2 regions of the Klebsiella sp. PK01 genome follow, and region 1 is predicted to be linked to the other one. Evidence: predicted binding sites of a transcription regulator. Region 1 holds the regulator's gene; the other holds the start of a gene.

What was found. The regulator ArgR, encoded in region 1, controls arginine synthesis, uptake and breakdown. The targets are predictions, from matches to a motif close to ANTGAATAAAAATACANT.
Positions count from the first base shown of each region.
Region 2: argA (amino-acid N-acetyltransferase) is a predicted target of ArgR. The motif match lies at 2,739-2,756, and genes of this name have one in related genera.

Region 1 is NZ_JBYEZM010000013.1:2,775-19,128, reverse strand. It holds gene rng (ribonuclease G) at 1-888, shown strand, start outside; gene yhdP (AsmA2 domain-containing protein YhdP) at 978-4,775, shown strand; gene tldD (metalloprotease TldD) at 4,890-6,335, shown strand; gene aaeR (HTH-type transcriptional activator AaeR) at 6,380-7,309, opposite strand; gene aaeX (p-hydroxybenzoic acid efflux pump operon protein AaeX) at 7,440-7,643, shown strand; gene aaeA (p-hydroxybenzoic acid efflux pump subunit AaeA) at 7,651-8,583, shown strand; gene aaeB (p-hydroxybenzoic acid efflux pump subunit AaeB) at 8,589-10,556, shown strand; gene AC22LX_RS24215 (barstar family protein) at 10,641-10,916, shown strand; gene yhcN-B (DUF1471 family stress response protein YhcN-B) at 10,967-11,233, opposite strand; gene yhcN (peroxide/acid stress response protein YhcN) at 11,334-11,597, opposite strand; gene argR (transcriptional regulator ArgR) at 11,978-12,448, opposite strand; gene mdh (malate dehydrogenase) at 12,989-13,927, shown strand; gene AC22LX_RS24190 (GntR family transcriptional regulator) at 14,059-14,688, shown strand; gene AC22LX_RS24185 (GntR family transcriptional regulator) at 14,675-15,340, shown strand; gene AC22LX_RS24180 (SLC13 family permease) at 15,541-16,354, shown strand, end outside.
Region 2 is NZ_JBYEZM010000003.1:216,850-233,203, forward strand. It holds gene mltA (murein transglycosylase A) at 1-689, opposite strand, end outside; tRNA gene AC22LX_RS10660 (tRNA-Met) at 902-978, shown strand; tRNA gene AC22LX_RS10665 (tRNA-Met) at 1,024-1,100, shown strand; tRNA gene AC22LX_RS10670 (tRNA-Met) at 1,146-1,222, shown strand; gene amiC (N-acetylmuramoyl-L-alanine amidase AmiC) at 1,309-2,562, opposite strand; gene argA (amino-acid N-acetyltransferase) at 2,789-4,120, shown strand; gene AC22LX_RS10685 (hypothetical protein) at 4,245-4,379, opposite strand; gene AC22LX_RS10690 (hypothetical protein) at 5,072-5,392, shown strand; gene AC22LX_RS10695 (hypothetical protein) at 5,823-6,128, shown strand; gene recD (exodeoxyribonuclease V subunit alpha) at 6,163-8,001, opposite strand; gene recB (exodeoxyribonuclease V subunit beta) at 7,998-11,543, opposite strand; gene ptrA (pitrilysin) at 11,540-14,425, opposite strand; gene recC (exodeoxyribonuclease V subunit gamma) at 14,590-16,354, opposite strand, start outside.

The DNA.
Region 1 (16,354 bases):
AAAGTCATGGAGCGCAAAAAGCGCAACCAGACCCGTTATCAGATGTACGGCGAGCTGGCGCTGGCCCAGCGCGTGCTGCGCGATTTCGCCGATGCTCAGCTTGACCGCATTCGCGTGGATTCGCGCCTGACCTACGAGGCGCTGCTGGAGTTCACCGCGGAATACATCCCGGAAATGACCAGCAAGCTGGAACATTACAGCGGCCGCCAGCCTATTTTCGATCTCTTTGACGTTGAGAACGAAATCCAGCGCGCGCTGGAGCGTAAAGTCGAGCTGAAATCAGGCGGCTATCTGATCATCGATCAGACCGAAGCGATGACCACCATTGATATCAACACCGGGGCGTTCGTCGGCCACCGCAATCTCGACGACACTATCTTCAATACCAATATTGAAGCCACGCAGGCCATCGCGCGCCAGCTGCGTCTGCGTAACCTGGGCGGCATTATCATCATTGATTTTATTGATATGAATAATGAAGATCATCGTCGTCGGGTACTGCATTCGCTGGAGCAGGCGCTGAGTAAAGACCGGGTGAAAACCAGCATTAACGGCTTCTCGCAGCTGGGGCTGGTCGAGATGACCCGCAAGCGCACCCGCGAAAGCGTGGAACATGTGCTGTGTAACGAGTGTCCTACCTGTCATGGACGCGGCACGGTAAAGTCGGTCGAAACGGTCTGTTATGAGATTATGCGCGAGATAGTCCGCGTGCATCATGCGTATGACTCAGACCGCTTCCTGGTCTATGCTTCACCTGCCGTCGCGGAAGCTCTGAAAGGGGAAGAGTCCCACGCGCTGGCGGAAGTCGAAATCTTTGTCGGCAAGCAGGTTAAAGTGCAAATTGAGCCGCTCTATAATCAAGAGCAGTTCGATGTGGTAATGATGTAATCATTCAGCCCGTCGTTCCCGATGGCGTCGGGGGCGGTAAACAGGCGGGCTGAAGGATGAGGCGTAACAGGCTGACAAGGAGAGATGCGTTGAGGCGATGGCCCGGGATATTACTGCTCACCGTGGCAACCGTGGTGGTGATTGTTGCGCTGCTGGTGAGCGGCCTGCGTCTGGCATTGCCGCAGCTAAATAACTGGCGTCCCCAACTGCTGGAGAAAATTACCGCGGTATCCGGGGTGGCGGTCGATGCCTCGCAGATCAACGCCAACTGGGAAAACTTCGGCCCGACGCTGGACGTTCGCGATATTAAAGCCACCTTGAAAGACGGTGGCGAAATGACGATCAAACGGGTTACCCTTGCGCTCGACGTCTGGCAAAGCCTGCTACATATGCGCTGGCAGTTCCGCGACCTGACCTTCTGGCAGCTGCAAATCCACACCAATACCCCCATCCAGACCAACGACGACGGCGCCAGCCTGAAGACCGACCGAATCAGCGATCTGTTCCTGCGTCAGTTTGACCACTTTATTCTCCGCGATAGCCATTTGAGCTTCCTGACGATTTCCGGTCAGCGCGCGGAGCTGGCGATCCCGCAGCTTACCTGGCTTAACGGTAAAAACCGCCACCGCGCCGAGGGGCAACTGAGCCTTTCGAGCCTCACCGGCCAGCACGGCGTCATGCAGGTGCGGATGGATTTACGTGACGAGAACGGCCTGCTCAATAAGGGGCGCCTCTGGTTACAAGCCGACGACATCGACGTTAAACCCTGGCTCGGGCGCTGGATGCAGGACAACATCGCCCTGCAGAGCGCGCGCTTTAGTCTCGAAGGTTGGATGACCATCGATAAAGGCGATGTCGCCAGCGGCGATGTGTGGCTGAAAAAAGGCGGCGCCAGCTGGCAGGGTGACAAGCATCTGCATCAGCTGTCGGTGGATAACCTGACGGCGCATATCACACGCGAAAATCAAAGTTGGGCATTTCATATCCCCGACACGCGGATCTCGATAGACGGTAAAGCCTGGCCGCGCGGCGCGCTGGCGATGGCGTGGATCCCGGCGCAGGAAGTGGGTGGTAATAACAATCAGCGTAGCGATGAGCTGCGCATCCGCGCCAGCAATCTCGAGCTTGGCGGCCTGACCGGTCTGCAGCCGATGGCCGATAAGCTGGCGCCGAGCTTTGGCGAAGTGTGGCGAACTACCCAGCCGAGCGGCAAGATCAACCTGTTGGCATTGGATATCCCGCTGCAGGCAACGGAAAAGACCCGTTTCCAGGCCGACTGGAGCGATCTGGCGTGGAAGCAGTGGAAGCTGCTGCCGGGGGCCGAGCACTTTTCCGGCAGCCTGAGCGGCAGCGTTGAAAACGGCGAACTGCGCGCGCATATGACCCAGGCGAAAATGCCCTATGAAACGGTCTTTCGCGCGCCGCTGGAGATAGCCCAGGGCGATGCGACTCTGAGCTGGGAGAAGAACAGCAAGGGCTTTATGCTGGATGGCCGCGATATCGACGTACAGGCTACCGGCGTTCGCGCGCGCGGCGGCTTCCGCTATCTGCAGCCGGAAGGCGATGAGCCGTGGTTAGGCATCCTGGCGGGTATCAGTACCAACGATGGCGGCCAGGCGTGGCGTTATTTCCCGGAAAACCTGATGGGCAAAGCGCTGGTGGATTACCTGAGCGGCGCAATTAAGGGTGGCCAGGCCAGCAATGCCACCCTGGTTTACGGCGGCAACCCGCATCTGTTCCCTTATGAGCATAACGAAGGCCAATTCCAGGTCTCGGTACCGCTGAAGAACGCGACCTTCGCCTTCCAGCCGGACTGGCCAGCGCTGACCGGCCTGGATATCAACCTTAACTTCGTTAATAACGGCCTGTGGATGAAGGCGGATAAAGCGATGCTGGGCAACGTCACCGCCAGCAACCTTGACGCGGTGATCCCCGACTATTCCCATGAAAAACTGTTTATTGATGCCGATGTTAACGGACCGGGCAAAGAGGTCGGCCCTTATTTCAAACAGACCCCGCTGAAGGATTCGCTCGGCTCGGCGCTGGATGAACTGCAGCTGGATGGTAATGTGAGCGCTCGCTTACATCTTGCTATCCCGCTCGATGGCGAGATGACCACCGCCAAAGGCGATGTGCGGCTGAAAAATAACGATCTGTTTATCAAGCCGATTGACGCGACGCTGAAGAACCTCAATGGTCAGTTCAGCTTTGAGAACGGAGATTTAAAAAGCGGGCCGCTAAGCGCGACCTGGTTTAATCAACCGCTGAACCTCAATTTCACCACTACTGAAGGGGCGAAAGCCTTCCTCGTTGACGTCGGCATGAACGCTAACTGGCAGCCGACGCGTACCGGCCTGCTGCCGAAAGCGGTCAATGATGAACTCAGCGGCAGCGTCCCCTGGGATGGCAAAGTGGCCATTGAGTTACCGTATCACGGTAGCGCGAGCTACAAAGTCGATATCAACGGCGATCTGAAAAATGTGAGTAGTCACTTACCTGCGCCGGTGAATAAATCGGCGGGCGAACCGTTGCCGGTGAAAATCAACGTGACCGGTGGCTTAAACAGCTTCGATCTGACCGGCAACATCGGCAGCAAGAACCACGTCAATAGCCGCTGGTTACTGAATAATAAGCTGACGCTCGACCGGGCGATTCTGACCTCCGACAGCAAAGCGATTCCTTCGCTGCCTGAAGCATCAGGCGTCGAGCTGAACATGCCGGCGATGGATGGCGCGCAATGGCTGGCGTTGTTCCAGCGGGGGGCCGTCAACGAAGTGAGCAGTAATATGGCTTTCCCTGAGCGCGTGACGCTTCGTACACCGTCGCTGGCGTTCGCCGGGCAAAACTGGAATAACGTCAGTCTGGTCTCCCAGCCTGACGGTAGCGGCTCGAAGGTGGAGGCGCAGGGGCGCGAAATCAACGCTACGTTGACGATGCATAAGAACGCGCCCTGGCTGGCGGCTATTCGCTATCTCTATTACAACCCTTCCAGCGATAACAACGGCACGGCGAAAAAAGAGAGCGGCCCGCTGGCTGATACCCGTCTGGATTTCCGCGGCTGGCCTGATTTACAGCTGCGCTGTAAAGAGTGCTGGCTGTGGGGGCAAAAATATGGGCGAATCGACGGTGACTTCGATATCAAGGGCGATACGCTCACCCTCAGTAATGGCCTGGTGGATACCGGCTTTGGCCGGCTCACTACCGATGGCGTCTGGGTGAATGCGCCCGGCGGCGTGCGTACCTCGCTGAAAGGCAAGCTGCACGGTAATAAAACGGATGACTTCGTGAACTTCTTTGGCGTTTCGACGCCGGTAAAAGGCTCGTCGTTTGATGTCGATTACGATCTGCACTGGCGCGCGCCGCCATGGCAGCCTGATGTCGCTTCGCTGAACGGGATCCTCAAAAGCCGCCTCGGCAAAGGCGAGTTTACTGACCTGAGCACCGGTCATGCCGGTCAGCTGTTACGGCTATTGAGCGTTGACGCGCTGCTGCGTAAGCTACGCTTCGATTTCAGCGACACTTTCCAGGAAGGCTTCTGGTTTGATTCGATTCGCAGTACGGCATGGATTAAAGACGGCGTATTGAATACGGATGATACGCTGGTGGATGGCCTTGAAGCCGACATCGCGATGAAAGGTTCGGTCGATCTGGTGCGCCGTCGTTTAGATTTACAAGCGGTGGTGGCGCCGGAAATATCGGCGACCGTGGGCGTAGCGGCGGCATTCGCCGTCAACCCGATCGTCGGCGCGGCGGTTTTTGCCGCCAGCAAGGTGCTTGGGCCGCTGTGGAACAAAGTGTCGATTCTGCGCTATCGCATTACGGGTCCAATCGATCAGCCGGAAATCAACGAAGTGCTGCGCCAGGCGCGCAGCAACAAAAAGCAATGATTTGACGAGTACGGGGAATTATCGCACTCTCAATAGAGGGCATTTTCTCCCCGTCATCTTTTTCGCCGCATGGCATTCCCCTGTGTCAGGCGGCAACAAACGAGTAGCGTAACGATGAGTTTGAACCTGGTAAGTGAACAATTACTGTCGGCAAATGGCCTGAATCATCAGGACCTGTTTGCCATTCTTGGCCAACTGGCTGAGCGCCGTCTCGATTACGGCGATCTTTATTTTCAGTCGAGCTATCACGAATCCTGGGTTCTGGAAGACAGCATCATTAAAGATGGGTCGTACAATATTGACCAGGGCGTAGGCGTCCGGGCGGTAAGCGGCGAGAAAACTGGTTTTGCCTATGCGGACCAAATCAGCAAACTGGCGCTTGAGCAGAGCGCGCAGGCGGCGCGTACTATCGTCCGCGACCATGGCGACGGCAAAGTGCAGACGCTCGGCGCGGTGGAGTACAGCTCTCTCTATACCAGCGTCGATCCGCTGCAGAGCATGAGCCGCGAAGAGAAACTGGATATTCTGCGCCGCGTCGATAAGGTGGCGCGTGCCGCCGATAAGCGCGTGCAGGAAGTTTCCGCCAGTCTGAGCGGCGTCTACGAGCTTATCCTGGTAGCGGCAACGGACGGGACGCTGGCCGCTGATGTCCGTCCGCTGGTTCGTCTCTCCGTGAGCGTGCTGGTGGAGGAAGACGGCAAACGCGAGCGCGGCGCCAGTGGCGGCGGAGGACGGTTTGGCTATGATTATTTCCTCGCGCCGCTGGATGGCGACGTACGGGCGGATGTCTGGGCGCGTGAAGCGGTACGTATGGCATTAGTCAATCTGTCCGCGGTTGCGGCGCCAGCCGGTATGCTGCCGGTGGTGCTTGGCGCGGGCTGGCCTGGCGTGCTGCTGCATGAAGCCGTCGGCCACGGCCTGGAAGGTGACTTTAACCGTCGCGGCACCTCGGTCTTCAGCGGTCACATGGGCGAATTAGTCGCCTCTGAACTGTGCACCGTCGTGGATGACGGCACCATGGCCGATCGCCGTGGTTCGGTCGCGATTGATGACGAAGGTACGCCGGGTCAATACAACGTGCTTATCGAAAACGGCGTCCTGAAAGGTTATATGCAGGATAAGCTCAACGCGCGTCTGATGGGCGTCGCGCCGACCGGTAATGGTCGCCGCGAATCTTATGCGCATCTGCCGATGCCGCGGATGACCAACACCTATATGCTGGCCGGTAAGTCGACGCCACAGGAGATTATCGAATCGGTCGATTACGGTATCTATGCGCCGAACTTTGGCGGCGGTCAGGTGGACATTACCTCCGGTAAATTTGTCTTCTCGACCTCGGAAGCCTATCTGATTGAAAAAGGTAAAGTGACCAAGGCAGTCAAAGGCGCGACGCTAATCGGTTCCGGTATCGAAGCGATGCAGCAGATTTCCATGGTCGGTAACGACCTGAAGCTGGATAGCGGCGTTGGCGTGTGCGGTAAAGAAGGGCAGAGCGTCCCGGTCGGCGTCGGCCAGCCGACGCTGAAAGTCGACAACCTTACCGTTGGCGGCACCGCCTGATAACGGCTGGTCCCGGCGGCGCGAAGCCGCTGCCGGGATGTCAGTTAACGGGTCATCCCGCGCCCGTGCATTCCCTGATAGATCTTCGCCACTTCGACAAAATAATCCGTCAGATAGTTAATACATACCTGCACCTTCAGCGGTAGCTTATCTTTTTCGGTATATAGCGCATAGACCGGTCGCGGATCCGATTGATAGCTCGGCAGCAGGATCTCCAGTTCACCGCGGTTGATCTCGTCGATCGCCCACATCAGCGGAACGTAGGCCACGCCAACGCCGGCAGTCAGCCAGCGGATCAGCGTCATCGGGTCGTTGGTGACGAAGCGTCCTTGTGGGATCAGGCGCGTTGAGATCCCCTCCGGAGCGATAATTTCGAACTCATTATCTGGCCGTACGCTGTATTCCAGCCACGAGTGGCTGGCAAGATCCGCTGGTTTTTCCGGACATCCCGCGTGCTGAAGATAGCTTTTCGCCGCGCAGAGCACCATTGGCATTGAGCCTAACCGCCGCGAGAAGAGGCTGGAATCCTGCAATGCGCCGACGCGTATCACCACGTCGAGGCCGTCGGCAATCAGGTCCGGCGCGGGGATGCCGGTCACCAGATTAATCGATAAACCCGGATATTCTTTGAGCATTTCGGCGGTTATGCGCGCCAGCACATTCTGTGCCATAGTTGAAGAGCTACCGATGCGCAGCGTGCCGATAGGGGTATTGTTGAAGGCATACAGCTGTTCATGGACGTCCTGCGCTTCAAAGAGCATTCTTCGGCAGCCCTGGTAATAAATTTTACCCGCTTCTGTTAAGCCCAGGCTGCGGGTGCTGCGGTTGAGCAGCTTTACCTGAAGCTCGTCTTCCAGTTTAGCAACGGTCTGGCTGATAGATGAAACGCTCATCTGGAGCTGGCGTGCGGCGGCGGTGAAAGAGCCCAGCTCAACCACTTTGGCGAACACCGACATGCGTTTTAGTCGTTCCATTATTCACTCTGGCTTAAAAGTGATTTAGATCACATATTATAGATAAGGCTGCAATTGTTACGTTAATATATAGTTAGCTACATAATAAACGCATCACGCTACCACCTGTACGCTTCTTATCAAGGTCATCATGAGTCTGTTTCCTGTCATAGTGATTTTCGGCCTATCGTTTCCGCCGATCTTCTTTGAGCTGCTATTGTCGCTAGCCATCTTCTGGCTGGTGCACCGTTTGCTGGTTCCGACCGGTATTTATGATTTTGTCTGGCACCCTGCACTGTTTAATACTGCGCTGTATTGCTGTCTGTTTTATCTGATATCGCGCTTGTTCGTTTGAGGTCGATGTGAAAACACTAACAAGAAATATCCTGCGTACTGCCATCACTGTGATACTGGTTATTCTGGCGTTTATCGCTATTTTTCGCGCATGGGTGTACTACACCGCGTCGCCGTGGACGCGCGATGCGCGCTTTAGCGCCGATATCGTCGCCATCGCGCCGGACGTGTCGGGGCTCATTTCGCAAGTGAATGTCAAGGATAACCAACTGGTTAAGAAAGACCAGGTATTGTTCGTTATTGACCAACCTCGTTACCAAAAAGCGCTGGCGGAGGCGGAAGCCGACGTCTCTTATTACCAGACGCTGGCTCAGGAAAAACGCGTTGAAGCCGGGCGCCGTAACAGGCTCGGCGTGCAGGCCATGTCGCGCGAAGAGATTGACCAGGCCAACAACGTACTGCAAACCGTTGAGCATCAGCTGGCGAAAGCGGTGGCCAGCCGCGACTTAGCCAAGCTGGATCTTGAACGTACGGTTATCCGTGCGCCTGCTGATGGCTGGGTGACCAACCTGAACGTCTACTCCGGCGAATTCATCACCCGCGGTTCGACCGCGGTCGCTTTGGTGAAACAAAATACCTTCTACGTGATGGCCTATCTGGAAGAGACCAAGCTGGAAGGCGTGCGTCCAGGCTACCGCGCCGAAATCACCCCGCTCGGCAGTAGTAAGGTGATAAAAGGTACCGTCGACAGCGTTGCCGCGGGCGTAACCAACGCCAGCAGCAGCAGCGATGCGAAAGGCATGGCTTCCGTTGACTCCAACCTTGAGTGGGTACGTCTGGCGCAGCGCGTGCCGGTACGTATCCGTCTTGACCAGCAGCAGGGCAACCTCTGGCCGTCGGGCACCACTGCGACCGTTGTCATCACCGGCAAAGAAGATCGCGACGCCAGCCAGGCCAACTTCTTCCAGAAAGTCGCCATGCGCTTGCGTGAGTTTGGTTAATCGCCATGGGGACCTATACCATTGCTCCCCGGCATCTCCGCTTTGCCATTAAGCTTGCATGCGCGGTGGTGCTGGCGCTGTTCGTCGGCTTTCATTTTCAGCTTGAGACGCCGCGCTGGGCCGTATTGACCGCGGCTATCGTGACCGCCGGTCCGGCATTTGCCGCTGGCGGTGAGCCCTATTCCGGGGCGATTCGCTACCGCGGGATGCTGCGTATTGCCGGGACGTTTATCGGCTGTATTGCCGCGCTGGCGATCATCATCCTCATGATCCGCGCGCCGCTATTGATGATGCTGGTCTGCTGTCTCTGGGCCGGTTTCTGCACCTGGATCTCCTCGCTGGTGAAGGTCGAAAACTCCTACGCCTGGGGGCTGGCGGGTTATACGGCGCTGATTATCATCATCACCATTCATACCGACCCGATGCTGGCGCCGCAGTTTGCCGTCGAGCGCTGCAGCGAAATTGTCATCGGGATCGTCAGCGCCATCGTCGCTGACCTGCTATTTTCTCCGCGTTCTATCAAAAAAGAGATCGACCTCGAACTGGATAACCTGCTGCTGGATCAGTATCGCCTGATGCAGCTTTGTGTCGCCCATGGCGATAGCGAGGTGGTGGATAAAGCCTGGGGAGCGCTGGTGCGTCGTACTGCCGCGCTGGAGGGGATGCGCGGCAACCTGATCATGGAATCTTCGCGCTGGGCGAAGGTAAACCAGCGGCTAAAGGCGATCAACACGCTATCGCTGACGCTGATTACTCAGGCCTGCGAAACCTATCTGATCCAGAACTCTCGCCCGGAGATGGTGACTGACGACTACCGCGAGCTGTTTGCCGAGCCCGTAGAAACCGTACAGGATGTGCATCAACAGCTTAAGCGTATGCGCCGCTTCCTGACCTGGAAAGGTGAACACAATACGCCAGTTACGATTTATAGCTGGGTCGGCGCGGCGACGCGTTACCTGCTGCTGAAGCGCGGCGTGGTCGGCAATACCAAAATCAGCCGTATCGAAGATGAAGTCTTACGCGGCGAAACGGTGGTGAAGGTTGAGTCCGCCGAGCGTCACCACGCGATGGTCAATTTCTGGCGAACCTCTATTTCGTGTATTCTCGGCACCTTGTTCTGGTTGTGGACCGGCTGGACATCCGGTAGCGGGGCGATGGTTATGATTGCCGTGGTGACCGCGCTGGCGATGCGTCTGCCTAACCCGCGGATGGTGGCCTTAGACTTCCTCTATGGCACCCTTGCCGCTCTACCGCTCGGCGCGCTGTTCTTCCTTGTCGTCATGCCTGCGACGCAGCAGAGCATGCTGCTGCTGTGTATCAGCCTTGCCGCGATGGCGTTCTTTATCGGCATTGAGGTACAAAAGCGGCGGTTGGGATCGCTTGGGGCCCTGGCGAGCACCATCAATATTCTGGTGCTGGATAACCCGATGCAGTTCCAGTTTAGCCAGTTCCTCGATAGCGCCCTGGGGCAGATTGTCGGCTGTTTCCTCGCGCTGATGGTGATTCTGTTAGTGCGTGATAACTCGCAGGCCCGCACCGGACGGGTGCTATTGAACCAGTTCGTCTCGGCGGCGGTCTCTTCGCTGACCACGAATAGCGCCCGGCGTAAAGAGAACCATTTGCCGGCGCTGTATCAACAGCTATTTTTACTGCTGAACAAGTTTCCCGGCGATATCGCCCGCTTCCGGCTGGCGCTGACGCTGATTATCGCGCACCAGCGTCTACGCGATGCCCCGGTGCCGGTAAACGAGGATTTGTCGGCCTTCCACCGCCAGCTGCGGCGAACCGCCGATCACGTTATCTCCGCCGGCAGCGATGATAAGCGCCGCCGTTACTTTAACCGTCTGCTGGAAGAGCTTGATGTTTATCAGGAAAAACTCCTTCACTGGCAGGCGTCGCCCCAGGTCACTGAGCCGGTGCGACGGCTGGTCGATATGCTGAAGAAATATCAGCACGTGCTCACCAACAGCTAAGCTGCGAACCGACGCCCCGGCGTCGGTTTTTTTATCGCTATACTTATTTGGTGTAGAGGGACAGAGCTTAAGGGGCGCCGGGCAATGACTATTTATACCTTTGATTTTGATGAAATAGCTGAGCAACAGGATTTCTATCGCGAGTTTTCCCGCGCCTTCGCGCTACCGGATAAGCAGGTGGATAACCTCGACGCGCTGTGGAGCGCGGTGACGGGAGGGCGCTTACCGTTCCCGCTGGAGATTGAATTTGTTCATCTGGATGAAAAACAGCGTCGTCGCTTTGGCGCGTTAATTTTGCTGTTCGATGAAGCGGAAGAGGAGCTGGAAGGACTACTACGTTTCAATGCCCGTTGGGCATAAAAAAGCCCCCGGCAGGGCGGGGGCAAGTCGTCGGATAAGACGACGAGGGTTTATTTGTACAACTCAGCAGTCGCGTGCCAGCTGTCGCCGGTACGAGCTTCAATAATGCGGTAGCTGCTGGCGCCTTCTTTCTCGGCTTTAGCCGCCAGTTCCTGGCGCATATCCATTGGCGCGCTACCTACTTGAGATACAGAGATAGTGCCCATTGGTTGCAGATTTTGTGCTTGATCGGCGTTCACTTGCTGTACGGCTGCGCTTGCGCCGAAAGAGAGAACAGATGCCAGACCCAGGGATGCGATGATAATTGCGCTTTTCATAATCTTTACTCCAACCATTTGTGCAGCGGCGGGAGATTTCGTATGAACCCAGGCCGCTGAAGAGATACTGTTTCAGTTAATGACCGACAATCGTTAAAGCTTATTTATAAAGTTCAGCAGTGGCGTGCCAGTGGTCGCCGGTGCGAGCTTCGATAATGCGATAAGAAGAAGCACCTTCTTCTTGTGCTTTTTTGTTCAGCATTTCGTGCATATCCATCGGGGAAGAACCTACCGCGCCGATAGATACGGTGCCCAGTGACTGGCGGCTTTCCGCTTGAGTGCTGTTGATTGAATCAGCGGCGAAAGCGCCAAAGGACAGTACGGATAGCATGCTGAGTGCGGCTACAGTGGTTTTGATTTTCATGATGTTCACCTCGTCGAATTTTATTATTAGGGGGCTTTGTTTCGTGACCCTCATCACAAAATCAAGTATACACTAATCACCAAAAATATTAATACCATGCTAATTGTTTTCAGTGTAAATAATTTCCAAGAAATGTCGTTTTTATAACGTATAAGAATTAGAAATGTCATTCATGGGGTGAATGTCATGATTATTTATATTTAAATCAAATAGATATTGCGCTTTGATCTTTTGTGCGCTTTAGCCGTTATCATTCGGTAAAGGAATGTATAGAGGTGGAAAACCACACTAAATGTTAAAAAAATGCTGCTTTATTTGAAGGTTTGAGGGGGAGCGTTTTGCGGGGAAGAGCCCTCTGGCGGGAACCAGAGGGGGAGCGCTTAGAGTTCCTGTTCGAACAGGACCAGAATCGCGTCGTAGAGATCTTTAACGGAAAAACCGCGGGCAGGGGTGGTAAAGATAGTGTCATCCCCCGCGATACTACCGAGAATACCTTCGGCTTTACCTAAGGAATCCAGCAGGCGTGCGATCAGCTGCGCCGCGCCGGGGCTGGTGTGAATCACTACCACCGCATCGTTATAATCGATGTCCAGCACCAGGTTTTTCAGCGGGCTGGAGGTCGTCGGCACGCCGAGTTCGGCAGGCAAACAGTAGACCATTTCCATTTTGGCGTTACGCGTGCGAACGGCGCCAAACTTTGTCAGCATGCGGGAAACTTTCGATTGGTTGATGTTCTCGAAACCTTCTTCCTGCAGCGCCTGAACGATTTCGCCTTGCGAGCTGAATTTTTCTTCTTTAAGCAGCGATTTAAACGCTTTAACCAGTTCTTCTTGTTTTGCCGAACTACGCATAAGTCACCCAGATTATGGTGGTAAAAACAACATCATTATGCATACAAGTGCATTTTTATGCAAATAATCCGCAAAGGAATAGCGTAAATAATGTTATGAAAGGCGCATATTTTAGCAAATAACCCTGATGAGGAACATGCCTGCATCACAGCGGGTAAATTGCTGTAAAAGTGAAATAAATGTTATGAAATTGATATTGTTTTGCCGAGCGGGCTGGGTGTATTGTAACCAATAGTCGATCCGGTACTACGGCTTTGCTGGATGGCCAGTCTCAGGAAGAAAAATGCGAATTTGCTGCATCATTGCGCGTACCCCGCATTCTTCAGCCATAATTATTGTAATTGTTCATCTTGTGAATTAAGGTCCAGGCGACGGAATAACGAAAGACTATACCCGTCATACTTCGAGCTGCATGTGCGTTGGCTGCAATCGTTCACCCCAGTCACTTACTTCAGTAAGCTCCTGGGGATTCACGCTCTTGCCGCCTTCCTGCAACTCGAATTATTTAGGGTGTAAATTAACCATAATAAGGAGTTTAGGATGAAAGTTGCAGTCCTCGGCGCCGCTGGTGGCATCGGCCAGGCGCTTGCCCTACTACTTAAGACCCAACTGCCTTCAGGTTCAGAGCTCTCGTTGTACGACATCGCTCCGGTTACGCCGGGCGTGGCGGTAGATCTAAGTCATATTCCCACAGATGTAAAAATCAAAGGTTTCTCCGGTGAAGATGCAACCCCGGCGCTGGAAGGCGCTGATGTGGTGCTGATTTCCGCCGGCGTCGCGCGCAAGCCCGGCATGGATCGTTCCGACTTATTTAATGTTAACGCCGGTATCGTTAAAAATCTGGTGCAGCAGATCGCAAAAACCTGTCCGCAGGCCTGCATCGGTATTATCACCAACCCGGTAAATACCACCGTCGCTATCGCCGCCGAAGTGCTGAAAAAAGCCGGCGTGTACGATAAAAACAAACTGTTTGGCGTCACCACGCTCGACATTATTCGCTCTAATACTTTTGTCGCCGAGCTGAAAGGCAAGTCGGCAACCGAGGTTGAAGTTCCGGTCATTGGCGGCCACTCTGGCGTCACTATCCTGCCTTTACTGTCGCAGATTTCTGGCGTCAGCTTTAGCGAGCAGGAAGTCGCGGATCTCACCAAACGTATTCAAAACGCCGGGACGGAAGTCGTGGAAGCGAAAGCGGGCGGCGGGTCGGCGACGCTGTCGATGGGCCAGGCGGCTGCGCGTTTCGGGCTCTCACTGGTGCGTGCCATGCAGGGTGAAAAAGGCGTGGTTGAATGTGCCTACGTCGAAGGTGACGGCCAGTATGCCCGTTTCTTCTCGCAGCCGCTGCTGCTGGGCAAAAATGGCGTGGAAGAGCGTCAGTCTATCGGTAAACTCAGCGCTTTTGAACAGCAGGCGCTGGAAGGCATGCTGGATACGCTGAAGAAAGATATCGCCCTCGGCGAGGATTTCGTCAACAAGTAACATCTCCTTAGCAGAAAAGCCGGAACCGTCGTTCCGGCTTTTTTATCGCCTCATCTCCCTGCCGAATGCGCCGCCTGGCGGCTAAATCTGCTAAAATCCCCGCGTCTTAAGCCCCACGCAATGAGGACGTTGTGAAAAAGATCGAAAGAAAGCAGACCAGGGACCACATTACGCAAATCATTCGCTATCAAATTCTTTCCGGAGCGATAAAACCGGGAGATGAGCTGGCGCAGGAGAGTATTGCTGAGCAGCTAGGGCTTTCACGTATGCCGGTTAGAGAAGCGTTGCAGTCTCTTGAACAAGAGGGGTTTCTGGTGCGCTTGCCTAACCGTCATATGCAGGTATCAAAGCTGGTGCCCGATGATGTTAGCCATATTTTTCGCGTGATCGCGGTGATGGCTGCCGAATTGTTCACTCTCGTGCCGGCAAACCAGGGGGAATTGCTGCTCGGGCGCGCGCAAGCGCTGGCGCAGCCTGGCGACAAAACTCGCGAACTGGATTTTCATCAGTTGCTGATTTCCTATCTTGATAACCGCTATCTGGCGAAGGCGTATCAGCAATTTTTGGATGGTTATATCTCTTATGTCATTCTGTATCTGAAAGACGATAGCCAGGAATCGGCACTGATACTACATGAACTGGCTGGAGCCATTAGCCGCGGCGATGTGGGCAATATTGCTCAGGCAACACAGCGTTATTTCCTCATGCTTGCGGAAATTATGCGTCAACATATGAAGGATTGGGAAAGTGCAGAAGCCTAAATTAGGGAAAATTAAGCTTCTTTCGGCGAAAGAGCAGGTCGCTGCGGTATTACGCAAAGCGATTCTTTCGCGGGATTTAGTGGAAGGGCAGGAGATAACTCTCGAAGGCATTGCCCGGATGGTCGGCGTTTCCAGCATGCCGGTGCGCGAAGCGTTTCAGATTTTAGCCGCCGATGGCCTGATTAAAGTCCGCCCTAATAAAGGCGCGGTGGTGTTGGGGATCAACGAACAGACGATTCGCGAGCATTATGAAATTCGCGCGCTGCTGGAAAGTGAGGCGGTGGCGAAAGCCTCCCGTCCCGGCACGGATATTTCGTCCATTGCCCGGGTACACGATGCGGCGGAAAAAGCGCTGGCCGATAATAACTTCACTGAATATTCCGACCTGAACCAGGCCTTCCATATGGAGATCTGGAACGCCGCGGGCAACGAAAAAATGAAGATGCTGCTCTGTAATATGTGGAACGGACTGTCGATGGGGCACAAGGTCACCGAAGCAGAATACGCCGCTATCTCCATTCGCGAACATAAGGAGATTTTACAGGCACTTGAACAGCATAATGAAGAACTGGCGCGTCAGCGCATGCGCGAGCATATTATTCGCTCAATGGAAAATATGCTCACGCGATACCTTCCCGAAACCTCTGTATAGCGCTAAAGCCTGTTGGTTTTAGTCGTATTCATCAACGCTATTAATCATCTCTTGTGACGATCTGCAGAGGATCTTGATGCAGATCGCACTGCGCGATCTTTGTTTAAAAACGCATTGACTTACTTTTTGCATGGGCATAATTTCTCCTTCGTCAATATTGGATACAATATCATATATCATTGATAGGGATAATTATAAATATGGAACCGATTACCATCACCTTATGTTTGCTGGTGTTCGCTATCGTCATGTTTGTCTGGGAGAAGGTGCCTTTGGCAGTGACTTCCATGGTGGTCTGCGTGGCGTTAGTGCTCACCGGCGTGTTGGATCTAAAACAAGCTTTTGCCGGTTTTATCGACTCCAACGTCATTCTTTTTGTCGCCATGTTTATCGTCGGCGGGGCGTTATTTGAAACCGGGATGGCCAATAAAGTCGGTGGGGTGATCACTCACTTCGCCAAAACCGAAAAACAGCTGATCTTCACCATCATGGTGGTCGTCGGCGTGATGTCGGGTTTTCTTTCCAACACCGGTACGGCGGCGGTATTGATCCCGGTAGTAATTGGCGTCGCGGCGAAATCGGGTTTTGCCCGCTCGCGTCTGCTGATGCCGCTGGTATTTGCCGCCGCGCTCGGCGGCAACCTGTCTCTGATTGGCGCGCCCGGCAACCTGATCGCGCAATCGGCGTTGCAGAATATCGGTAGCGGCTTTGGCTTCTTTGAGTATGCGAAAGTGGGTTTACCGATGCTGCTCTGCGGCATCCTCTATTTCCTGACTATTGGCTATAAATTTCTGCCTGCTACCGCGAATAGCGGTGAAGTCGGTAGCGTCGGCGAACAGCGTGATTACAGCCACGTTCCGCGCTGGAAACAGATCCTGTCGCTGGTGGTGCTGATCGCCACGATCCTCGGCATGATTTTTGAGAAACAGACTGGTATTAGCCTGACGGTGGCAGGCTGTATCGGTGCGTTGGTACTGGTGTTTACCGGCGTGCTGACGGAAAAGCAGGCCTATA
Region 2 (16,354 bases), on a different contig from region 1:
GCCTGCATCGACATATCTTCCCGCTTCACTTCGCCGCGGTCGATAAGCACTTTACCGATACTACGGTAGGGCCAGCCGTTTTTCCCGGCGTAGCTGAAGAAGTTAAGCGGCGAACCGTCGCCGAAATCGATATAGCCGCTGCCCTGCACGTCCATGATGAAGTTATCCATCAGCGAGTTGCTGTACGCCAGAACGTAGTTATCGCTGAGCGCTCCGGCATAGATGCTGGCGCGGGAAGGCAGCTTGCCGTTTTTCGGCGGCATACGGTAAATAGGATACTGGAACTCGCCCTGGCGAGTGTGGCGGGCCTGCACGACCGGGGTGTAGTAGCCGGTAAACTGCACGTTGCCGTAGTTATCGGCACCCTGCATCTGCCAGGCATCAATACCAAACTGGCGTAACGTGCGGGTATCGCCGCCGGAACGCAGCCACTCCTGAATCGCGTTATAAACGCTGCTCTGGCTGTTATAGAGACGCGGAGAGGCGCTACGAATCTGACCAACCTGCTGGGAGAAGTCGCCGGCGTTAATCGGCGCGCCTACCGCATCAGGTTGGTTTACCAATGAAAACGGCTGGGTAAACTTGCCATCACTATATTGCTGACCGCGATCGGTCGGTTTCGAGGAACAGGCGGCGAGCATCGCCAACATCGCCCCTGTCGCTACATATTTTGCCCAACGTCCTTTCATGGTATCTCTTCTTTATTGCTGCTAAGCCTTAGTGCGTGATGAAGATAACAAACCCATGCGGCTAATGAAATGCGCGAAAGCGAGCTGCAGCCCAAATTGTGTAAAAATCCGCCCATCGCTGTCTACTTAGTCGCCATTTTTTACAAAATTGACGATTTCTACGAAAAAAGGTTGCATCAGAACGCTAGCGGAGTATAGTGCGCTTCCACGGACGCGGGGTGGAGCAGCCTGGTAGCTCGTCGGGCTCATAACCCGAAGGTCGTCGGTTCAAATCCGGCCCCCGCAACCAATTAAAATCTGAAGTAAATCTACTTGATGGAAGAGTAGACGCGGACGCGGGGTGGAGCAGCCTGGTAGCTCGTCGGGCTCATAACCCGAAGGTCGTCGGTTCAAATCCGGCCCCCGCAACCAATTACAATCAGAAGCAAATTTACTCGATGGAAGAGTAAATACGGACGCGGGGTGGAGCAGCCTGGTAGCTCGTCGGGCTCATAACCCGAAGGTCGTCGGTTCAAATCCGGCCCCCGCAACCAACACAATGAACACCCTCAAGGGTGTTTTTTTGTTTCTGTCGTCCGTAGATACCGCTACAAAAAAAGCGCCCGAAGGCGCTATTTTTTTATCCGCGTCTGGCCAACGTCGCCCCATCGGCAAAGTAGGCTTTGATCCCCGCCAGAATCGACTCCGCCACTTCCTGCTGGAATTTCGCGGTCTTCAGTTTACGCTCTTCTTCAACGTTACTGATAAAGGCCGTTTCGACCAGAATCGAAGGAATATCCGGCGCTTTCAGTACCGCAAAGCCCGCCTGCTCCACCTGATTTTTATGCAGCTTATTAATATTGCCCATTTTTTGCAGCACCGCTTTACCAAATTTCAGGCTGTCGGCGATGGTCAGGGACTGCACCATATCGAACATGGTGTGGTCAACGTAACGATCGCCGCTCTTGCTGACCCCGCCGATTAAGTCCGAGGCGTTCTGCGTTTGCGCGAGGTATTTTGCGGCGGTACTGGTAGCGCCCTTGGTCGAGAGCGCGAACACCGAAGAGCCGCTCGGCTGACGGCTGGTAAAGGCGTCGGCGTGAATCGAAACGAACAGGTCGGCACGCTGCTTCTGCGCCTTGGCGACGCGCACCTTCAAGGGAATAAACACGTCTTCGTTACGGGTCATAAAGACCTTCATATTGCCTTCACGCTCAATGAGCGCGCGCAATCGACGGGCAATCTGCAGCACCACGTCTTTCTCACGAGTACGGTATTTACCAATCGCGCCGGAGTCTTCACCGCCATGGCCGGGATCGAGCATGATAACGATAGGACGATCGCGCCCGGCTTTCCCCGGCTGCGGCCCGCTCTCTGCCGGCGGTACCTGACGTTCCAGATCGCCTTTGTTGTAATCTTCCAGCAGCGCCAGCAGCGGATCCTGCACATCGGTGGCCGTAGAGGGATAAAGATCCATCACCAGACGCTCTTTAAAACCGGCGACCGGCGCCAGCGCAAACAGCTGCGGCTTGACGTTTTGTTTCAGTTCAAACACCATCCGCACGGTTTGCGGGTCGAACTGGCCCACGCGCGCGGATTTAATATACGGGTCGTCGTCGCGAATCTGCCCGCCCATCCCTTTCAGGACCGAGTTCAGGTTAACGCCTTCAATATCAACCACCACTCGCTCAGGATTGCTTAACGCAAACTGCCGATATTTCAGTACATGATTGGATTCCACCGTGACGCGGGTGTAGGTCGACGACGGCCAGATACGCACCGCGACAACCTGCGCGGCGGCGGCCAAACCGACCGGACTCACACTCATTAACCACATGGCGCCCGCCCCTTGTAAAAAACGACGGCGGCTTAATCCCGACTTGTATCCCGACATGCCACTCCCAAGCAAAAAAACGCGTTTGAAGCCAAAATGAACAGATTGACCGGAAACTTTAACCAAAGCCGCATAACCTGTCATCTATAAAAGGGTAAACAAACTTTGACACCTAAGGTTTTGTCACAATGTTTTCGCAAATTAGTGACAAATTAGGGGTTGCACCACGAAGCAAAACAGAATAAAAATACACTTATTACGAATAATCATGCATTGAGGGTTTGTCATGGTGAAGGAGCGTCGCACTGAACTGGTCGAGGGATTCCGCCATTCTGTTCCCTATATAAACGCGCACCGGGGAAAAACGTTTGTCATCATGCTGGGCGGAGAAGCCATCGAGCATGATAACTTTTCCAGCATAGTCAATGACATTGGCTTATTGCATAGCCTCGGTATTCGCCTGGTAGTGGTTTATGGCGCGCGCCCGCAGATTGACGCCAACCTCGCGGAACATCACCACGAACCGGTTTATCACAAGCAGACCCGCGTCACCGACGCCAAAACCCTTGAGCTGGTGAAGCAGGCCGCCGGCATGCTGCAGTTAGAAATTACCGCCCGCCTGTCGATGAGCCTCGGCAATACGCCCCTGCAGGGGGCGCATATCAACGTAGTGAGCGGCAATTTTATTATCGCTCAGCCTCTTGGCGTCGATGATGGCGTGGATTACTGCCACAGCGGCCGTATTCGCCGCATCGACGAAGAAGCCATTCATCGCCAACTGGACAGCGGCGCAATCGTGCTCATGGGCCCGGTCGCGGTATCCGTCACCGGCGAGAGCTTCAACCTCACTTCTGAAGAGATAGCCACCCAGCTGGCGGTAAAGCTGAAAGCTGAAAAGATGATCGGCTTCTGCTCGTCGCAGGGGGTCTACGACCAGCATGGCGAGATCGTTTCCGAACTGTTCCCTAACGAGGCGCAGGCGCGGGTAGAGGAGCTGGAAGCGGAAGAAGACTATAATTCCGGCACCGTACGCTTCCTGCGAGGCGCGGTGAAAGCCTGCCGCAGCGGCGTGCGTCGCTGCCATTTAATTAGCTATCAGGAAGATGGCGCGCTGCTGCAGGAACTGTTCTCACGTGACGGTATCGGTACGCAGATCGTCATGGAAAGCGCCGAGCAGATCCGCCGGGCAACCATTAACGATATCGGCGGCATCCTCGATCTTATCAGCCCGCTGGAGCAGCAAGGCATTCTGGTGCGCCGCTCGCGCGAACAACTGGAAATGGAGATAGATAAATTCACCATCATCCAGCGCGATAACACCACCATCGCCTGCGCCGCGCTCTATCCATTCCCGGAAGAGAAAATTGGCGAAATGGCCTGCGTAGCGGTGCATCCGGATTACCGTAGTTCGTCACGCGGCGAGGTACTGCTGAGCCGGATCGCCGCCCAGGCGAAGCAGATGGGGCTCAGCAAGCTATTTGTATTGACCACCCGTAGTATTCACTGGTTCCAGGAACGCGGCTTTACCCCGGTGGATATTGATTTGCTGCCGGAGAGTAAAAAACAGATGTACAACTATCAGCGCCGTTCGAAGGTATTGATGGCAGACCTGGGCTGACGGATCCCCCGGATAGCGGCTTGCGCCTTATCCGGGCTACGGTTCGGTAGTCGGTTGGTAGCCCCGGTAAGCGTAAGCGCCACCGGGGGAGGATCCCCGGATAGCGGCTTGCACCTTATCCGGGCTACGGTTCGGTAGTCGGTTGGTAGCCCCGGTAAGCGTAAGCGCCACCGGGGGAGGATTCCCGGATAGCGGCTTGCACCTTATCCGGGCTACGGTTCGGTAGTCGGTTGGTAGCCCCGGTAAGCGTAAGCGCCACCGGGGGAGGATTCCCGGATAGCGGCTTGCGCCTTATCCGGGCTACGGTTCGGTAGTCGGTTGGTAGCTCCGGTAAGCGTAAGCGCCACCGGGGGAGGATTCCCGGATAGCGGCTTGCGCCTTATCCGGGCTATCCGATTGCAAATAGGCATATCCCACGCCTTCAGGATAGTAATTTTGTTCTATCACCGCCGCATCAGTGACAAATCTTCAGCATCCGGGCTTTATTCCTGGTTTAATGCCGGGGTATATCTTTATCACTGCATCAACGCTATGCTCCTTCCTAAAGAATAAAAAATAACACATTATTGATAAACATGATGAATGATGCATAACTCTGATAGTTGGATTATTAATAGATCTCAGACGGTTGTTTCCATCATTGCTATATACCCATGGTTAATAATATTGATTACACATATTAAATACAGCCTCGCGCCCTACAATTTTACGGAAGATGGATTACATCTACTGGTTCCCATCACCGTATTATCTATTATTAACCTGGCGCTTTCGCTTATCACTATTGGATGCATGAGCGTTTTCACATTGCTAAAACCGAGAAAGCTAAAAATCTATTTCTGCGCAATGAATACCATGTCGCCACTCTGGCTATACCTTTATATTTAACAGTAAATTACGATATATTTTGGCAAGAGAATTTCAAAACAAAAACCATCAAGGACAGGTATCATGGATAAGAAACCTAATTGGCTAGTCAGACATATTAAGAAAATAACCTTCGCAGTATCAATTTATCCTTGGGTTATTATCATTGCATTATTTTGGGATTGCTATCAACATCCCATAAGCGGTTATGCAGCGATAGCCGTAGCCGAAGCTATATTACTATTAGCCAAGATATTATCTTCCTTTAACTTTCTTATATCAATAATCGTCACCATCTATACCAATACATCAAAACCTCCGATCGCCAAAGGTTCAACAACTTATTTCCTCGCTATGAATTCGATTTCAGCATCATGGATAATTCTCATGCTTTTATGGCGATAAGAATCATAATGGCTATAACATTAATTCTTTAAAGTATAAAAAGACATAAAGATATATACTTATTATGGATAAGAAACCTAATTGGCTTGTCAGAAACATAAGATTCATTTCAATATCTATTGCATTGTATCCCTGGTTTGGCTTACTACTGGTGCACTTAACGAATAATGGCCTTGCAGCATTTTTCGGCTATTTGAAGGTTAGCTTTTTATCATCCATAGCCAACTTAATCATTTCAACAATCATCATTATTAGTGCAAAACACTCCAAACAACAGATAAGAAGTAGTGCAATATCATATTTCTTTTACATGAATTCAATAGCTCCAGTCTGGATGATATTAATGTTAATTATATCTTAAAAAATCCAAACAGAATAAACCCGTTAATTATTTATATTAACAAGCCACTCCAAAAGATAAGGTTTAATAATGAAAAAGAAAACTAACGCCATTACTAAAAACATCAAGAAAATTACTGCCGTAATCTCGATTTACCCTTGGGTCTTACTGCTCTTAACCATGATGAGCAGTGGACCAGCCTATGCTGCCTTTGCCGCAGGCCTTATGACGGTCTTTTTATTTGTTATTTTATCTATCGTCAACCTTATTATTTCAGTGGTAGTTATTGTTATTGCTGACAGATCAACATCACAGACGCCCATAAGTTATGTCGCCTATTTTTTTGCCATGAACTCAGTCTCTTTTCTCTGGCTGTTACTTTTATTTGCTTACTAATCAGAGGTGAAGAGCGTATTCACGCCCTCCCCCCCTACCCGTGTCCGGCGAAAATTTCCGCCAGGCCGCTGCGCCGTTCAGTCCGCGTCACGATGGCTTGCGCCAGTACCTGCTCGTCGGCATAAAGCGACAGGCGCCGTTTCGCGCGAGTTATCGCGGTGTAAACCAGCTCGCGGGTTACTAGCGGTACGCTGCGAGAAGGTAAGATCAGCGCCGCATGATCGAACTCCGACCCTTGCGACTTATGCACCGTCATTGCCCAGGCGGTATCGTGTTCCGGCAGGCGGCTTGGCTGCACCGATTTAATGGTGCCATCGGGCATCGGGAACCACACGCGCAGCTCGCCTTCTCTTTCCAGCGCAATGCCGATATCGCCGTTAAACAGCCCCAGCGCGCTATCGTTACGGGAAATCATCACCGGACGGCCATCGTACCAGCGTGAATGGCGCGGTAGCGTTATCGCCCGCTTACGGTGGAGCATCTGCTCCAGCTGTTCATTCACGCCGCTTACCCCGTAAGGCCCTTCACGCAGCGCGCACAGCAGCTGAAACTCGCCGAAGGCGGCAATCATCTGTTCCGGCGCGGCCTGCTCGCGGCGCAGTTGCAGATAACGGCCGTAGCCCTCCTGTGCCGCCATCAGCATCGCTTCATACTCCTCGGTAGTGCTGAGCGGCCGCAGAACGATATCGTCAAACGGCTGGCGTAACGTCGCTTTCACGTCCGCACGCGCACCGGCGTTGACCGCCCGCGCCAGGCTGCCAATGCCGGAGTGACTGCCAAAGCGGTAGCTTTTTTGCAGCAGACATAGACTATCGCGCAGCGCTCCGGCCATCTGCCCCTCGCCCGCCGGCACCGTTGCGCCAGTCAGCCGCGACAGCTCTTGCGCTCGCGCCGCGGTATAGCCGGATGTCGCCCAGGCACAGATATCGCCAAGCACCGCCCCGGCTTCCACGGAGGCAAGCTGATCGCGATCGCCAAGAAAGATCACTCGCCCGTGCTCCGGCAAAGCATCAATCAGGCGCGACATCATCGGTAGGTCGATCATGGACGCTTCATCGACCACCAGCACATCCAGATGCAGCGGATTACCAGCGTGGTAGCGCATGCGCTGACTACCGGGCTGCGCCCCCAGCAGGCGATGCAGGGTACTGGCATCGGCGGGAATCAGCGCTTTTTGCTCCTCGCTAAGCGGAAGTTTTCTTAACGCCGATCCCAGAGATTCTGTCAGGCGCGCTGCCGCTTTACCGGTCGGTGCCGCCAACCGAATTCGACAGCGCGGCGTGTCGTTAATCTGAATCAGCGCCGCCAGCAGCTTCGCGACGGTGGTGGTCTTGCCGGTGCCGGGGCCGCCGGAAATCACCGAAATGCGCCGGGTCAGCGCCACCGCCGCGGCAACTTTTTGCCAGTCGATATCGTCGGTTGCCGGAAAGAGTTCATTCAGGGTTGCCGTTAGCCGCCCTTCATCGACCTCCAGCACCCGGTTCGTCTCATTAAAGAAGCGGGCGACGGTGAGTTCATTACGCCACATGCGGTTCAGGTACAACCTGTCGCCGCATAAAATCATCGGCGTCGGTTCGTCGCCGCGGCTCACCGCTGACGAAGAAAGCAACAATTGAGGCCAGTCCTGGGGCGCGCCGGCCATCGCCAGCAACTGGTCGCGGATCTCGCCGGCCTTGCCGCTTAGCGCTTCTTCAGCGTTGAGGCGCGACAGCGGCAGACAGACATGCCCCTCGCCGGCATCCCGGCTCAGCAGCGCGGCGGCCAGCTTCACTGCCGGAGGGGCATCCTGCGCCACCATCAGCGCAAACTGTACGTCCAGCGGCCGCAGCAGACGCTGCTCGGCGGCGGCCAGCAGCAGTTCATCCATGGTCATGAGCCCACCTCCTGAGTAACACCGGCAAATAACGCATCGAGGCCGTCAATCAGCGGCTGCGCCGGGCGGGTGGTGAAGATCCCCTGCCCGCCTTCCTGCCCGTCCATGCCGCGTAAAAAGAGATAAATGACGCCGCCAAAGTGCCGTTCGTAGTGATAATCGGCAATACGGTGACGCAGATAGCGATGCAGCGCCAGGCTATACAGCTGGTACTGCAGGTCATAACGATGCAGGCGCATCGCCTGGGTCATCGCCTGTTGGGTGTAAGCTTCGCGGTCTTCTCCCAGCCAGTTAGATTTGTAATCCAGCAGGTAATAGCGGCCATCGTGACGAAATACCAGATCGATAAACCCTTTCAACATGCCGCGGACCTGGCGGAAATCGAGCGCCGGGGTATCAGCCGAGAGCGGATCATAGCGGCGGATCAGCGCGTCCAACTGCAGCGGATCCAGCGGTTGTTCAATCGGTAGATAGAAGGCCATTTCCACCTGTTTATCCCGGGCGCCCAGCTGATTCAGGGCGATTTCTGCCCCCGGCAGGCGTGTTCGCAGCACGCCGTCCAGCCATTCGCTCAACACCGGCGCCCACTCTTCGCCAAAACCGTGCAACTGTAGTTTTTGCGCCATCCAGTCAACCGGTACCGGCTGGCTAAAATCGAGATCCTCAAACAGGCTATGCAGAAATGTCCCCGGCGACGCGCCGCGCGGGAACTGATGAGGCGTGAGCAGCGGCTCTTCCGCCACCTCGCCCACGCCCGCGGCATCGATATCAAGACGCGGCAGCAGGTCCTGACCTGCGCTGGAACCATGCTGCTGCAGACCGGAATAACTGGTCACCCGCCAGTCGTCCATAACCTGGCGTTCAAGGGTCCGCGCCGAAAGCGGCGGCAGCGCGTTTTCCGGCGCCTGCCACGGCGTCTGGTCCATGCTATCGGGAAGACATAGCGCAATATCATCGCTGCACAATGCCTGTAACCGCGCGGTTAATCCCGCCGCGTCCATCGGCTCGCCATCCTGCAGCAGACGACCTAGGGCGCTGTGATGAAAATCGCTGTTGCCAGGTTTATCGCTACGGCGGGTACTTAACGGCGCAACCCCGAGACTGCAGTGCCACACCGCGCGGGTCAGGGCGACGTACAACAGGCGTAAATCCTCCGCCAGGCGCTCGGCTTCCGCCAGCTCAAGGCTATTCTCCCCTTCTCCAAGGTCGAGGACCGCGGCAAAGGAATCGCGGTCGTGATAAAACGCCTGATCCTGTTTACGAAAGCGCGCGATAAATGGCAGCCAGACCAGCGAATATTCCAGTCCTTTTGATTTGTGGATAGTGACGATTTGCACCAGATGCTTATCGCTCTCCAGACGCATCTGCTGGCTGGAAGCATTGCTGTCCGGTTCGGCGATATGTTGCGTCAGCCAGCGCACCAGCGCGTGCTCGCTTTCGAGCTGATTCGCTGCTTCTTGCAATAATTCGCTGATATGCAAAATATCGGTCAAACGGCGTTCGCCGCCGTGGGTCGCCAGCAGGTTTTCGGCAATATGACGCGCCCCCATCAGCGCGCGCAGCATCGGCATTACGCCGCGCTGGCGCCAGATCTGCCGGTATTCACTGAACTCCTCTACCAGCGCATCCCAGGCACGTTCATCCTGATTGAGGTTTTCGATATCCTGCGCGTTAAGGCCAAACATCGACGTTGCCAGCGCGCTGCGTAGCGTGTTTTCACGCTCTGGCGCCAGTACCGCCTGTAGAACCCACAGTAATTCCTGCGCTTCCGGGGTTTCAAAAACGCTGTCGCGGTTTGAGAGATAGACCGACGGGATCGACAAGAGCTGCAGCGCATCGCGAATAAGCGCCGCTTCGAGACGGTTACGCACCAGCACGGTGATATCGGAGGCGCGCACCGGCTCAGCGTTTTCGCCACGCCACAGCAGCGCGCGTCCCTGCTGGCCGGCGCTGAGCCAGTCGCGGATCTGCGTCGCGCATAATTGCGCCATAAAGGACTGATAATCGCCAGAACCGACGGCTTCGCCAGGCATTAACCACATGTTCATCGCCGGGATCGGCTTCTCATCAATGGTAAAGCGCAACGTCTGATTTTTAGCGGCTGGCTTCACCGGCAAGAATGGGATCTCGCGGAACATGAATGGATTATCACTCAGGCCGAACAGACGATTAACGCTCTGTACCATGCCCGGCGCCGAACGCCAGTTGGTATCCAGCGTATAGTGGGCGGCAACGTCGCCGCGCGCTTTCATATAGGTAAAAATATCGGCGCCGCGGAAGGCGTAAATCGCCTGTTTCGGGTCGCCAATTAACAGCAAAGCCGTATCCGGCTGGCGACGCCAGATGCGGCGGAAGATACGATACTGCTGCGGATCGGTATCCTGGAACTCATCGATCATCGCCACCGGGAAACGCTGGCGGATGGCGCTGGCCAACGCTTCGCCGCTGTCGCCGCGTAGCGCGTCGTCAAGACGGCTTAGCATGTCGTCAAAGCCCAGTTCGCCTCGACGCCGCTTTTCGCGGGCGACCGCTTCGCGGATCTCGACCATCGCCCTGGCGATAACCAGATCGTTTAAGGTCAGCGGTGAGGCAAGCAGCGCCTCTACCGCGCTGAATAGCGGATGCAGAGGCGGTTCGCCGCCGTCTTTGGTGCGCTCAATGAGGAACGGTTGCGAGAATTTTTCCAGCGCATCAGGCAGCTGATAACTTAGCGTTTCTTCCTGCGCCCAGGCGCTTACCTTTTCGATCCACTTGCCCTGGTTACCGCGGTTGAACTTGCGGCGATCGAGCCCTGAGCTTTCCAGCACGTTTTCAATTTCACCCACCTGCTCCCGCCACTGCTGCTTCAGCGCATTGATACGTTCCAGGATTTGCTGATGGCGGCTTGCCAGCGTCTCTTCCGCGGGCGGCGGCGATTTTAGCTGCGGCGCTTCGCCCTGCAGCCAGCGGTCTATAGCCTTGAGCAGATCGCGCGGCCCTTTCCATTGTTCATGGATCACGGCGGCGATATCGCGCGGCAGCGGATAGCAGTGGCGACGCCAGAAGTCGGCGCAGGCCTGATAACGCAGGCGGGATTCGTCTTCGATCAGTTGCTGTTCAAACAGCATGCCGGACTCGAAGGCGTTGAGGCTCAGCATTCGCTGACAGAAACCATGGATGGTAAAGACCGCGGCCTCGTCCATTTGCCGTTCCGCCAGCAACAACGTTTGCGCCGCCTGGTTTTTATCGGCAATTTCCGCAAGCAGAGAAACGTAGAGCGGATCGCTGGCGCTTTCGCGCAGGCAGGCAATCCGCAGCTCGTGGATATTACTACGGATACGCCCGCGCAGCTCTTCCGTCGCCGCTTCGGTAAAGGTCACCACCAGCAGCTCTTCCACGCTGACCGGCCGGGGGAAAGCGGATTCGCCCCCCAGCCCCAGCAGCAGCCGGAGATATAGCGCGGCGATGGTAAAAGTTTTTCCGGTGCCCGCGGAGGCTTCTATCAGCCGCTCGCCCGTCAGGGGCAAGCGGAGTGGGTCAAGAGACTCAGCGGTTTCGGTCATTCATTCTCTCGCATCAGGGGTAAGGATTTCTGCAATGCGCTGACGCTTTCCCATACCTTGCCGCCTTCAGGGGCGGCGTATTCCGCCTTGCCGTTCTGGCTGCCGGAAACCTGGGATAACAGTGCCATGCCTTGCGGATCCACCACCGTCTGATGGAAGAAGTCGGCAAGTTTTTGCGGCGTCAGCAGTTTAATCTGAGCCACTACTTTATCACGTGAATCGAAGCGCATATTACCGCGATCGAAATCTTTGCTCAGCTTTGATGCTTCTTCGCTCAACGTTTGCGGCGCCTGCAGCATCTGGCTAATCGCCGCCTGCTGGATCTGGGCAAACTCTTCCGGCTTCATCGCCCGCAGTTTGGCTTCCGCCGTCGGGAAGAAAGCCTGGAAGCGCTGCCAGAGGAAAGCAGGCTGTTTATCGCTACTCTGTAGCAGGAAGCCCATCCCCCACTGGCGACCAACATTCATTGAGAAGGCAAATACCGCATAGCCGAGTTGTTCTTCAGTACGTAACTGGTTGTAGAACCAGGGCTGAATAATCTGCCCCAACAGTGAACTGGCGGCCATGCTGCTGTATTCATCGACGTTTGGCGGCGCGAAAACCGCCGCCAGCGCGGAGTCGGTGCTACTGCCTGCTTTTTCAAATATCGCCAGCTGCTTGCTGTCGATCAGCACGTCTTTGTTGCGACACCACTCGTTACCATCGGCGCCAAGCTGTTTTTGGATCTGGCGGGCCAGATCGGTTGACTGCCGGGCGCTCATGTTACCGATGACCAGCAGCTCCGGCCGCCCCCTGGCTTTCAGGTTATCGCGATAGTTAATCACCTCTTTCAGAGTGATTGACGGCAGCAGCGCGCGGCGCGTTTTGCGCTCAAAATAGGGTACCTGCGACAGCATCTGAATCGGCATAATCGCCTGGTCATAGGCTTTGCCTTTGTCCGCCGAATCCATCATCTGGGCATACCAGGACTTCGCCTGCTCAAGCTGCTCTTCGGTCGGCGTATAGCTAAAGTAGCCGTCCAGCAGCGCGGTAAAGAGCTGCGGCAGACGCTGGGTATAGCCGTTGGCGTTAACCATCAGACCGTTGTTGGCGCCGGTCGAGAAGCTGATTCCACCTACCGCGGCCTGGTTGCTGAGCTGGTCAAGCGCAATGCCGGCCAGATAATCATTCAGCGCGAACATCACCTGCCGGCGCGCGCTGTCCATCGCCTGCGGGTTACGCAGCACCAGAGAGACGTCGGCCTTCGGTTCGCTGGCAAAGTACTGGCTTGGGGCATACACCACGCGCAGCGTCGGCTCATCGACGATAAGCTCCGGATGCGGGTACGCCTTATCGCTCTTAATCAGCGTGAAATCATCCGGAATATACGGGTTCAGCGCCGGCAGCTGCAGCTTGATGGCCGCAGATTTTTGCTGCCAGTCGGCGAAGGTCTGGGGGCTAATTTTATCAACCTGGAAAGGCGCATTGACGAAATAAGCGGTTTTGTTGTGCGGCTCATTCGGGCTGATGTACCAGATACGCGCATTTTGCGGGGTCATCATCGCCAGACGGTCTTTAATCGCCTGGGCATCATATCGGTCGGCGATATTAACCACGTCCAGTACGTGCTCTACCGGCACGCGAATCATGGTATCGGCCAGCCACTCCACATAATCCATATCGCGGTTAATCGACGGATAGCGGAAATCGAGCTCCAGCACGTGGGCTAACTCATCAAAGTAGCGCTTATCAATACCCTGAGTACGCAACAAATTCAGGTAGCTGAAGATTGCTGCGGCAACTTCATCGCGGTGCGCCAGGCCTTTATCGGTGAGAGTAGCGGAGATGGCCAGCACGCCGCTATTGCCGTTGACGGCCGGATCGGAATCCGCGCGAATCCCTTCCGCTAGCCCCTGCTTCTGCAGCCAGTCGGATAAGGTGCCGGGGCTGCGGTTGCCGATCATATAGGTCACCAGCTCGTCGGTCTTGCTGCGGAACTGAGCGCTGTTGTTATCAATGCGGAACTCAACGCGCAGAACTTTGCGCGGCATCGCCGGCACGTAGTGAATCACAATGCCCTTCTGCGCATCGGTCACAACCGGTACGGTAATTTCCGGCTTGCTGATGTCGTGGTTTGGCACCCGCCCGTAGGTCGCGGCGGCAATGCTTGCCAACTCAGGCAGTGGCTTATTACTGTAGATGACCGCCTTCATCAGGTTTGCCGAGTACCAGCGGTCGCGGAAAGCGTGCAGCGCATCAAGCACCGGGCTACCAGGCTTATCGCTTAGCGTATCGAGGTTACCGCCGGAAAATTGTGAAGCCGGGTGCGCAGGGTTGATGGTTTCAGCGCTCACCTGCGCCATGCGCATCCCGTCCCGGGTGCGCGCCATGGTCAATTCGGCGTTGACCGCGTTACGTTCGCGTTCGGCATATTTTTTATCCAGCAGCGGCGCGGCAATGGCATCAGCCAGCCGATCGACGGCGCCGTTGAGCGCGTCATTTTCCACTTCAAGATAGAACGCGGTGCGATACGGCGCGGTGCTGGCATTATGGCTGCCGCCGTGCATTTTGAGAAATTCAGCAAGGCTGTCAGGCTGCGGGTACTTCTGCGAGCCCATTAAGGTCATATGCTCGAGATAGTGCGCCAGCCCTTGATGATCGGCCGGATCCTGTAATGAACCCACCGGCACCACCAGCGCCGACAGCGATTTCACCGCCTGCGGATCGGATACCAGCAGCACGACCATGCCGTTTTGCAGGCGAATGGCCTGATATTGACGGGGATCTTTTTCGCTTTTACGAATGGTTTCCTGAATCGGTTGCCATCCGGTGTCTGCCTGACTTAACGGCGCCCAAAGGGCGACCACTACAACAAGAACTTTGAACCATAAACTGCGGGGCATTCACGGACCTCATCATTAACAAACTTCGCGCTGCATAGCATCAGCGTGGATACCCATCATCAGGCAAAACGCCATCTTCAAGGTATTTACAACATCAGTCCGTGATTCGATGCGCATAATAAATGAACAACCTTCTTCTGCGCAATTTTTATACTATTACAATTTTATTCGGACTGATGGAAACGAAATATCGGCAACAGATAACGCTGCGCCTGCGCGATAATCTCTTCATAGTACGCAGGCTCCAGAGTGCGCCAAAGGCGCTGGTACCAGATATCGGCACCTTCGCCGCTCACCACCATATTACCTTCGTAGGCCTGAAGGAACTTGCTACGCGCTTTTTGTTGCGTATCGTCATCCATTAACATGATATCCTTTTCCGCGTCGTAACAGGCTTTTAGCCACGCGCCGCCGCTTTCCGGCAACAGCAGTAGCGGTTTTGACATCCCCTGCAGGTAGCCTTCTACCAGCTCATTCAGATACGTCTGCGCCTGCTCCGCCGCCAGCGGCGGGAAACGCCATTCGCCTTCCTTGCGCACGAACAACCGACTTTCGCCGAGACCGCCGCTAGCACAGTAGACAAGATGTTCCAGCCAAAGTTGCACGCCCTGAGAGACGCTCAGCAGCGACGGTCGCCAGCGTAATAGCCCATCCGGCTGTACCTGCTGTAGCCAGCCAGTGAGATTGATACCGTTGCACTGTAGGTCGATCTCCATACTTTGCGCGGGTTGACGACTGGCGATAACCCGCTCAGCCAGGTTCTGCATTTCCTGACGCTGCGCCTCCCACGCCAGTTCGCCAAACGCGCCAAAGGGCAGCTCACCCGCCGCACGGAAACGACGATACATCGCTGACGCATCCTGTTGTTCGATCAGCGTATTCAGCAACTGTTGGTTCAACTGGTAACGGCTTAGCCCTTCAAGCACGAAAGGCTCATCTTCGGGGATCTCGCTCTCTTCAGAGCGGAAATTCACCCGCAGACGCTGCTGGAAGAAAGCGCGCACCGGATGCTGCCAAAAGCGTAACAGCTGTTCGAACGGCAGCGTGTCGATATCGAGCGGCGCAAGCGGCTGGATAAATTCACTATGCGCCTCTCCCTGCTGGCTGGCGGCGGCCAGCCACTCTTTTGCATAGCTCTGATCTTCATCCGGCAGATAATTGGCGGCATCGAATGGCATACGCGTATGCAGATGGGTAATGTGCTCCTTAACGCGGCGTTCGCTGGCATCGCAGTCCAGCGCTTCATCGCCTTCAAGGCAGTGGCTCTGACCGATATAGTCCGCCAGTTCCTGTACCAGCACCGAAGGATAGCGCTCGCTGTTATCCTGGATTGAGCGCCCGATGTAGCTGATGTATAGCTTCTGTTCGGCCGACATCAGCGCTTCCAGGAACAGATAACGGTCATCATCGCGACGGCTACGGTCGCCGCGCTGCGGTTTTTGGCTCATTAAATCGAAGCCCAGCGGCGCGAGTGTACGCGGGTAGACGCCATCGTTCATCCCCAGCAGGCAGACGACCTTGAAAGGGATAGAGCGCATCGGCATCAGGGTGCAGATATTCACCGGCCCGGCCAGGAAACGCTGGCTGATCCGCTGCTGATCGAGGCGCTGCGCCAGCTCATCGCGCAGCAGCGATAGCGGCACGGCAGCCCCGTACTGCGCATCCAGACCGCCATCGATGATGGCTTGCCATTGCTGTTCAATCAGCGCCAGCGCCGCTTCGGTGTCGCTATCCGGCAGGAAGAAATCCGTGAGCAGATCGCGGTACACCGGCAGCCACTCTGCCAGCGGGCGATCCTGCGCCAGACCGCGGCGCCACAGATTAAGCTGCATCAGTAACGACGCGAGATTCCCTACCAGTTCGGCAATCAGCCCGCTGGATTCATCATAGGGCAGCACCGACTGCCACTCGCCCTGACTGCTGTCCATC